DNA from 3 places in the Pantoea sp. PvP021 genome. Region 3 is predicted to be linked to each of the others. Evidence: predicted binding sites of a transcription regulator. Region 3 holds the regulator's gene; each other region holds the start of a gene.
What was found. Region 3 encodes LexA, which represses DNA repair genes until DNA is damaged. Its sites were predicted from a motif close to TNCTGTATGTACATACAGNA; they were not measured.
Positions count from the first base shown of each region.

Region 1: ACVKSX_RS11565 (YebG family protein) is a predicted target of LexA. The motif match lies at 1,463-1,482, and genes of this name have one in related genera.
Region 2: dinB (DNA polymerase IV) is a predicted target of LexA. The motif match lies at 1,468-1,487, and genes of this name have one in related genera.

Region 1 covers NZ_JBSRXX010000002.1:503,221-506,500, forward strand. Annotated here, with positions in the region: gene ACVKSX_RS11555 (non-canonical purine NTP pyrophosphatase) at 1-548, shown strand, start outside; gene ACVKSX_RS11560 (SIR2 family protein) at 545-1,339, shown strand; gene ACVKSX_RS11565 (YebG family protein) at 1,498-1,842, shown strand; gene licT (BglG family transcription antiterminator LicT) at 2,458-3,280, shown strand, end outside.
Region 2 covers NZ_JBSRXX010000001.1:1,897,314-1,900,593, forward strand. Annotated here, with positions in the region: gene ACVKSX_RS08900 (sugar ABC transporter substrate-binding protein) at 1-364, shown strand, start outside; gene dinB (DNA polymerase IV) at 401-1,456, opposite strand; gene dpaA (peptidoglycan meso-diaminopimelic acid protein amidase) at 1,701-2,444, shown strand; gene ACVKSX_RS08915 (class II glutamine amidotransferase) at 2,415-3,182, opposite strand; gene lpcA (D-sedoheptulose 7-phosphate isomerase) at 3,234-3,280, opposite strand, start outside.
Region 3 covers NZ_JBSRXX010000007.1:183,053-186,332, reverse strand. Annotated here, with positions in the region: gene plsB (glycerol-3-phosphate 1-O-acyltransferase PlsB) at 1-904, opposite strand, end outside; gene ACVKSX_RS17980 (diacylglycerol kinase) at 1,033-1,401, shown strand; gene lexA (transcriptional repressor LexA) at 1,507-2,121, shown strand; gene dinF (MATE family efflux transporter DinF) at 2,222-3,280, shown strand, end outside.

The DNA.
Region 1 (3,280 bases), on a different contig from region 3:
TCCTTTCTGCCAATGAGCAAAAGCTGGCGGAGGTGCGCAAAATACTCGAACCTGTCGGGGTCGAAGTTCTGCCCATCGCCCGTCGCATCGAAGAAATTCAGACTGAAAACGAACTCGACCTGGTACGCGACAAACTGACCAAAGCCTTTTCGCTGATTGGGCGACCGCTATTTGTAGAGCATACCGGCCTCTATCTGGATGGCCTCAATGGCCTGCCCGCCGGTCTGACCCGCATCTTCTGGAACCGCCTGGACGCTGAGCGCTTTACCGCGCTGGTGCAGGGGCTCGACAGCCAGGCCGTGACGGCCAAAACGGTGCTGGGCTACTGCGATGGCCGCAAAATGTACCAGTTTTCGGGTGAACTGCGCGGCACTATCGCCGCGAAACCTGCCGGAACGCGTGGCTTTCAGTGGGACTGCGTCTTTATTCCCGAAGGCTATGAGCAGACGTTTGCTGAAATGGGCGAACTCAAGAATGAGATCTCGATGCGGCGCATCGCGCTGGATCGCTTCGCCACCTTTTTAAAAACCTCGCGGGGCATGGCATGAAACCTGAACTCAAACGCGCCTATGATTCCGGCAAACTGATTCTGTTTGCCGGTGCCGGTATTTCGCGCAATTTTGGCCTGCCCGAGTGGCATGAACTGATTGCGCATCTTGCTAATGAGCTGGGTTACGATCCAAAAATCTTTAATACCTATGGCACGCACCTGTCGCTGGCGGAGTATTACAAACAGAAAAAAGGTTCGCTTGGCCCGCTGCGCAGCTGGATGGATCGCGAATGGCATCGCCCCGATATTGATGTCCGCTCTTCTGAAATTCATACCATGATTACCCAGGGTAACTTTTCGCGTATCTACACCACCAATTACGATCGCTGGCTGGAAGCGGCGCATGAAGCGCACGGCGTACCCTATTATAAAGTGGCAAACGCCGCGGACCTGGTTTCTCTCACTGAAGATAAGCGTCACATCATCAAGCTGCACGGTGATTTTGATGATGACACCTCAATCGTGCTCGATGAGAGCAGCTATTTTGAACGCCTCTATTTTGATTCGCCGCTCGACATCAAACTGACTCACGATGTGATGGGCAACTCAGTACTGTTTGTCGGCTACAGCATCAGTGATTTCAATATTCGCCTGCTGTTTTACCGTCTGACCAAGATGTGGGGCCGCACCGGGCTGGCAACCGCCCGGCCAAAATCGTACCTGTTCACTAACCGGAACAACCCGGTGGCCAAAGAGGTGCTGGGGCAGTGGGGGATTGAGGTGATCGTCTCGGAAGAGGACGATCCCCGTAAGGCATTGGCGATGTTTCTTGAAGAGCTGCTGGTGTAGCCGCCGGCCCTCGCGGCGGAGAATGTGTCAGGAAAAATGAAAAAAGCCTGTGCCAGGTTAAGGTTAGCCCGTGCACAACCGATAAACTCTATTCTCTGCTGGCAAAGCAGGATCGGCATGATATACTGTATGCATACACAGTACCTGAGGGCGAGAAGATGGCTGTTGAAACAAAATTTGTAGTAGTCAGAAAGGGTGAAGAGAAGATGACGTTTGCCAATAAGAAAGAGGCCGATGCCTACGACAAAATGCTCGATATGGCCGAAGCCTTCACCGACTGGCTGTTACAGCATCAACCTGCACTGGATGAATCTCAGGCAGAAACGCTGGGCCTGCTGATTGCAGAGCAGAAAGATGCCGTTCAGCATATTCTGCGCACCAGCAAACTGCCAGAAACGGCAGCAGCACCCGTCTCTCAGCCAGAAGCTGTCTCAGACTATAGCGCGGATGAGCCGCAGGAAGAGCCTGCTGCAAAGAAAGTACGCGCCGTTAAAGCCGCGTAATCTCAACAGCGCCGGAAGCGAACCTTCCGGCGTTGCTGTTTCTGAATAGCGGTTTGAGCTGTTCTCCTGCTAAATCCTTTACAGATAGTCTTCCTTCCACTCTTTTACCCTGCATAACGGGCTCTGACGCTCAACAGAACGATTTCACACATTAAGGGCTTTTCGTCCGATAAATCAAAACATTGTGATCAGTGACAAAAGCGTTCAAAGCGGTGTGTTTTTAATCGCTAAATGGCAGTTAATGAACACTGCAGTCCATTAGTCGATTTTTCAGACGACCTTCCTCGCATGACTATCTTCCTCCCATAACGTGAGTTTTCATTCCACTGAGCGTCATACCCCTTTTGCTGCCCGGAACCGCACCCCCGGCTTTAATACTGGTCTCGTCCGGCGGGTATCGCCACATGCAGGATGCCTGGGTGACTGAACTCAACACGGTAGTCACTTTTTAAGTTAATAAGAGGATTTCGATCGCTGTCACGCTTTTTGCCCTGACAGATTGAGGTCACGACTAAAACTGATAGAGTTCCCGAACTGGATTGTTACTGCTTAGGCAGGCAAAACCTGACTTCTGGCCTCTGTCGGATGTCAGGTTTTTTTGTTTCTGGGGTTCCGATGAAAATCGCCAAAATTCTTAATAACAACGTGGTGATGGTTCAGGATGAGCAGGGACGCGAACAGGTCGTGATGGGGCGTGGACTGGCTTTCCAGAAGCGCATCGGTGACAGTCTCAACGCTGCGCACATTGAGAAGGTATTTGCGCTGCAAAGTGATCTGCTGGTACGTCGGCTGGAGGAGTTGTTACACCAGATCCCTCCTGAAGTGATGACCACCTGCGACCGCATTATTGATCTGGCAACACAACGTCTGGGGACATTGCAGGAGAGCTTGTATATCACGTTGACCGACCACTGCTACTTTGCCATCGAAAGGCAGAAAAAAGGTCTGGCAATTAAAAATGTGTTGCTGTGGGATATCAAACGCCTCTACCCCAAAGAGTTCGAACTGGGTCAGGAGGCCAGGGCTATCATTTCCCGTCGTCTGAATGTCGAACTGGCGGAGGATGAAGCCGGATTTATCGCGCTACATCTGGTGACGGCGCAGCTCAATAATGAAATGCCGGAAGTGATGCATGTCACCAGGGTTATGCAGGAGATTCTGCAACTGGTGAAGTATCAACTGCAGCTGGAGTACATCGAATCGTCGCTGAGTTACCAGCGTTTTGTCACTCATCTTAAGTTTTTTGCTCAGCGGATGCTGACGCGTACCGTGGTGGACGATGACGATGTATCGCTGCATACAGCAGTAAAAGATAACTATCCCAAAGCCTGGAAATGTGCGGTGAAAATCGCGCAGCATCTGCAACAAAGCTATCAGCGTGATCTGACCGCAGAAGAGATCATGTTTCTCGCCATTAACATCGAACGGGTGAGAAAAG
Region 2 (3,280 bases), on a different contig from region 3:
CCAGGGCGCTTACAAAGCGCTGCAGGAGAATGGCCGTACCGAGATCAAGCTCTACAGCATTGATGTTTCGAACCAGGATTTGCAGCTGATGCGCGAGAAAAACAGCCCGTGGGTGCAGACGGTAGCGGTGGATCCTAAAACTATTGGCGCGGTGAATATGCGTCTGGTGGCGAAGAAAATTGCCGGTGAAGAGACGCCAGCGACTTATCAGTTTAAAGCGGCATCGATCTCTCAGCAGCAGCTTAACAGCCAGCCTGGCGCGGTGAACGTCGCGTCACTGAACAAGATCATTCCGGGCTGGGGCAGCAATGAGGATTTCGTTGCCCCGTGGTTTGCGACCCTGGCGGCGAAATATAAGAAGTAATCGGATGTCAGCCTTGCCGGTCGGTGAGGCTGACGGTTACAGACCCAGCAGCAGCTGACGCTCCAGCTGGGGATCCACCATAGTCACATGTAATCCCACCAGCCGCACGCCGCGCCCGGCACGACGCTCATCCCAGGTTTTACGGGCGATGGCAATCATGTCCTCTTTATTCAGCACCGGCCAGATATGCTCCTGGGTCGTCTGCTGAAAATCACTGAACTTCAGTTTGACGCCCTGTCGCGCCACCTGCTTGTCAGGTCGGATCTGCGTCAGCCGGCGTTCCAGTTCGGCGTAGAGAAAATCGATAATTTCCAGGCAGGCATCCCAGTCGCTGATATCTTCCGCCAGCGTCCGTTCAACCCCCAGCGATTTACGCTCGCGCTCAACGATCACGCTGCGGTCATCAATGCCATTGCTGCGCTCCCACAGCACCCGGCCAAACTTGCCAAAGCGCTTTAACAGCAGCGCTAAGTCTGCCTTCTGCACGTCGCCACAGGTTACCAGCCCCATCTCTTCCAGCTTTTTGGCCGAGACCTTGCCGACGCCAGGGATCTTCGCCAGCGGCAGGGTCAGCAGAAAACCGGACATCTCCGGCGGGGTAATCACGAACTGCCCGTCCGGCTTATTGAGGTCAGAGGCGATCTTCGCCAGAAATTTAATCGGGGCGATGCCCGCTGAGGCGGTAAGCCCGGTTTCACGGTAGATGGTGGCACGGATCGCCTGCGCCATCAGCGTGGCAGAGCCGTGACAGTGGGGGCTGTCGGTGACATCCAGGTAAGCTTCATCAAGGGAGAGCGGTTCAATCAGCGGCGTATAACGGGTAAAGATGTCGCGGATCTGCGCGGAGGCTTCTTTATAGGCGTCAAAGCGTCCTGGCAGCAGACGCAGATGCGGGCATAACTTGAGGGCCATGCCGGTTGGCATCGCGCTGCGCACGCCAAATTTGCGCGCCGGATAGTTGGCGGTGCTGATCACGCCGCGACGCTCGCGGCTGCCACCAATGGCTATCGGGATGTCGCGCAGCTGGGGATTATCACGCATCTCCACCGCGGCATAGAAGCAGTCCATATCGACATGAATGATTTTACGCATACCCCCTCCGGCACTGGATAAGTATACAGTTGGCAGGGGTAACTGCAATATTTGTCGCGCTGACGATTAAAGTTTACAAATTTCTGGCCGAATATCTTTCAGTAAATCGCGAATTTGGCTGACGCCGTCTTGCTAAAAAAACAGACAATGTTTAATGTTGCGCTGCGGTAGCGGACAGTTCCGATAATGCAAACAGAGACGCACATTTTGCGTCATGTTCTCTTCACCTCAAGGTACACACAGCATGGGCAAAATCGCACTCCTGTTTGCGATGATTTTACTGCCAGCCCTCAGCATGGCAATGACACCCGAACCCGTCTCAACGGCACCGGTCAGCAAAGAATTAAAGAAGCAGTTACTTGGCACCCCGGTCTATATCCAGATCTTCAAGGAAGAACGCACGCTCGAACTCTACGGCAAAATCGGTAACGAATACCGCCTGCTGGACACCTACCGCATCTGTAACTTTTCTGGCGGCCTTGGCCCGAAACGCCGTGAAGGCGATTTCAAAAGCCCGGAAGGTTTTTACAACGTGAAGCTGAATCAGCTGAAGCCGGATAGCCGGTTTTATCGCGCGATCAACATCGGCTTTCCGAATCAGTACGATCGTAATCAGGGCTACAGCGGCAATTACCTGATGATTCATGGCGACTGTAAGTCGATTGGCTGCTATGCCATGACTAACGCCTATATGGATGAGATTTTTACCTATGTGAATGCCGCACTGCGTAACGGCCAGCAGGATATCAGCATCAGCATCTATCCATTCCGCATGACCGACAGCAATATGCAGCGTCACCGCTACTCCACCTATGCCAGTTTCTGGCAGCAGCTGCAGCCGGGATACGCTTACTTTGCTAAATATCATCAGCCGCCGATGGTTAATGTCGCCAGCGGTAAATATGTGATGAACAGCAGCCCGGCACCGGTTTTAGCCAGTCCCGAAGCCGCTTCACGTTCATTCCTGGCGCTCTCCAAGGCAGAATAACGCCCATTCACCTGGCACGATCCGCTGCCAGGTTTCATTGGCCGTCAGTGGCTGCGTAGCAATCACCGTCACCACGTCATGCGGCGTGGTGTGCTGCTGAAAATCGACCTCCACATCCTGATCCAGTAACTGCGCCCGGCCAAAGGGTGCGCGACGGGTGATCCAGTAAAGATTGGTGGAGCAAAAGGCCATCAGATAACGGCCGTCTGACAGCAGCATGTTAAACACGCCCTTCTGCCGCAACGTGCCGGCAAGCTCCCCGATAAAACGAAATACAGCAGGCCAGTTGCCGGGTGTACGCGGATAGCGCGTCGCCAGCTGATGCAGGATCCAGCAGAACGCCTTCTCACTGTCCGTTTCGCCCACCGGCCGGAATGTGCCAGTCTCCAGCTGCCGATAGCCCCTGAGCTGCCCGTTGTGCGCATAGGTCCAGTTACGGCCCCACAACTCACGGGTAAACGGGTGGGTATTTTCCAGCGACACCTGCCCGCGATTCGCCTGGCGGATGTGCGCCACCACCGAATGCGATTTGATCGGATACTCCTGCACCAGACGCGCAATCGGCGAGTTAAAGCTCGGCAGCGGATCTTTAAACGTACGACAACCTTTATCTTCGTAGAAGGTAATGCCCCAGCCATCTTTGTGAGGCCCGGTTCCACCGCCACGCTGAACCAGACCGGTAAAGCTGAAACAGATATCCGTGGGAACATTGGCGCTCATCCCGAGCAATTCGCACATAGCCACCGCCTTAGAGTAAGCGGCCTCCCGTCAGGCGGGAGGCCAGCGCAGTTACTTCACCATCTCTTTTTCGATCAGCAGCATCAGGATGTGGATCA
Region 3 (3,280 bases):
CAATCTCGTGGCCATCCTGCGCCAGCTGGCGAACTTTTTCTCCGCCATTGACGTTGATGCCCTGATAGAGCCGACTCCAGAGCCAGCCCATCACGCGGTCAGTTACGCGGATGGCTTCATAGGAGAAGTTTGCCGCAATCTCCTCCATCATCTCGACGGCATTCTGCTGCGCTTTCTCATGGGAGATTTTTTTGCTGCGAGCTTCATCTTCTACTGCTTTTTCAATCGCTTTGGATTGCAGCAGACGAGTAAACAGATCCTGACGCGCCGGCAAGCGCGGGCCAATCGCCGCCAGCCGCTGGCGGGCAAAATGAATGCGCGCCACACGAGCCAGCTTCTGGGCGATCGACTGATCCGTACCGTGTTCAGTTGCCATGCGGCGCAGCGACACTGTCGGCGAGAAGCGGACAAAACTGTCGCGCCCGTGCCAGATCACCGCAAAAAACTTCTGCACCCCGTTCAGCACCCGCAGGTGTGGCGTTGCTTCGCCCTGGACTTCACGTCCTGGTGCGCGGCCAAACATCACCGTGACCGGCAGCATCTGAATATCCAGCTTAGGGTTATTGCGATGCAGGTCCAGGTAATCGTGAAAAATTTTCACGGATTCAACGCTGGGCACAAAATAGGGGAAGACGCGAGGGCCATTGTGGATAAAGACATGGCGCGGCAGCAGAGAACCATCAATCTCCAGCGGAGTGAGCGGGTCGGGCAGATGATGCCGCAGACACTGTGCGCGTAAAGTCAGTAAGTCGGCCTTCGAATCGTAAGGCAAAACATACATAATAGGTCGGGTCGGATCCAGACCATGTTCAGACACGGGATCGGCCGGAATGGCCTTACTTTTTACCAAAAACGACAGTGGTAAATTAAGCAGTTTGTAATAGAGTTTACGCCAACCTGACATAGACAACATGAAGCCTCTTGTTAGCAAAGCGCCGCAAGCATACCAGAAAGCGCAGCGAAGATCTGTGGTGGTGCCAATTGCACGCAGCCCAGACATTGACGTCAATCCGATGAAAGGGTTCCCACATCATGGCAAATAATGCCACCGGACTTATCAGAATAGTAAAAGCTGCAGGTTACTCATGGCAGGGACTGCGTGCCGCCTGGCAACATGAAGCGGCGTTTCGGCAGGAAGCGCTGGCTGCGCTGGCTGCTATTGTTATCGCGTGCTGGCTGGATGTCGATGTGGTCTCCCGCATCCTCATGATTGGGGCGGTGGTGCTGGTGGTCATTGTTGAAATCCTCAATAGCGCCATTGAAGCAGTGGTCGACCGCATCGGTCAGGAGCATCATCCGCTGGCGGGCCGGGCAAAAGACATGGGCTCGGCGGCGGTGTTGATCAGCATCTTACTGGCACTCTTCGTCTGGATCGCGCTGCTCTGGACACATTTGCGATAAGCCTTCCATAACGCGTCTGAGGGCGCGTTTTCCCTGACAATCGGTTTCCATTTCACCAATACCTGTATATACTCACAGCGACTGTATAAACAACCAGGGGGCGGGATGAAAGCATTAACCAGCAGGCAGCAGCAGGTCTATGACCTGATTCGCGACCATATTTCTTCAACGGGCATGCCGCCTACGCGTGCCGAAATCGCCGCGCAGCTGGGCTTCCGTTCGCCGAACGCGGCAGAAGAGCATCTGAAAGCGCTGGCGCGCAAAGGCGTCATCGAGATCGTTTCCGGTGCATCGCGCGGCATTCGACTGTTAATGGAAGAAGAAGCCTCAGAAGGGCTACCGCTGATTGGCCGGGTTGCTGCCGGTGAGCCGATCATGGCGCAGGAACATATCGAAACCCACTACAAGGTCGATCCGGGCCTGTTTAAGCCGTCTGCTGACTTCCTGCTGCGCGTCAGCGGAATGTCGATGAAAGATATCGGGATTATGGATGGCGACCTGCTCGCGGTGCATAAAACCCAGGATGTGCGTAACGGCCAGGTTGTGGTTGCCCGCATTGATGATGAAGTCACCGTTAAGCGCTGGAAAAAGCAGGGTGCTATCGTGCATCTGCTGCCGGAAAACAGCGATTTTGACCCGATTGTCGTCGATACCCGTGCGCAGTCACTGACCATAGAAGGTCTGGCTGTTGGCGTGGTGCGCAACGGCGAGTGGCTCTGATTCTTCTGCCAGCGTGCATTCGCCTTCTCTGATGCTATTCTGTCTGCCCTAATTTTGTCGCTGCCTCTTTTGCGCAGCGACACTGAGCACGGAACGGCGAATGCGCTTTATTACGGCAACCGATAAAAATCTCTGGCGGCTTGCGCTGCCGATGATCCTTTCAAATATCACCGTTCCCTTACTGGGAGTGGTCGATACTGCAGTAATTGGTCATCTCGACAGCCCTGTCTATCTTGGCGGGGTTGCGGTCGGGACTACAGTGACCAGCTTCCTCTTTATGCTGCTGCTTTTCCTTCGAATGAGTACCACTGGCCTTACGGCGCAGGCATTTGGCGCTGGCGATAAAATGGCGCTGGCACGCGCGCTGACTCAGCCGCTGATCATTGCGCTGCTGGCGGGCGTACTGTTCATCGCTTTGCGTTATCCGATTATTCAGCTGTCGACCCATCTGGTTGGCGGCAATCCCGATGTACTCGAACAGGCGGCACTGTTTATTCAGATTCGCTGGCTCAGTGCGCCTGCCACGCTGGCAAACCTGGTCATTCTGGGCTGGCTGCTGGGCGTGCAGTATGCACGCGCGCCGGTGATCCTGCTGGTGGTGGGCAACCTGGTTAACATCGTGCTCGATCTCTGGCTGGTGATGGGGCTGCACTGGGGTGTCGCGGGGGCGGCAACCGCCACGGCGCTGGCGGAATACATTACGCTGGTTGTCGGCAGCATCATGGTCTGGCGGGTGTTAAAACTGCGCGGAATTACGCTTAGCCTGTTGAAGCAGAGTTGGCGCGGTGACAGCGGCCGGCTGCTGCGACTGAACCGGGACATCATGCTGCGCTCTCTGATGCTGCAGCTCTGCTTCGCCTCGCTGACCGTACTGGGTGCCCGGCTGGGTCCGGATGTGGTGGCGGTTAACGCAGTATTACTGATGTTCATCACTTTTACGGCTTACGCGCTGGATGGCTTTGCCTATGCGGTTGAAGCTTTTGCGGGTGAGGCGCATGGTGCAAAAGATGGCAGCAAGCTCCTGCGCGTCTGGCACTCTGCCTGTCGGCAGGCGGTGGTGGTGGCGCTATTCTTCTCGCTAATCTATGCCATTTTTGGCCCGCAGATCGTTACCCTGCTGACCTCTCTTCAGTCACTCCAGCAGACAGCGGACCGCTAT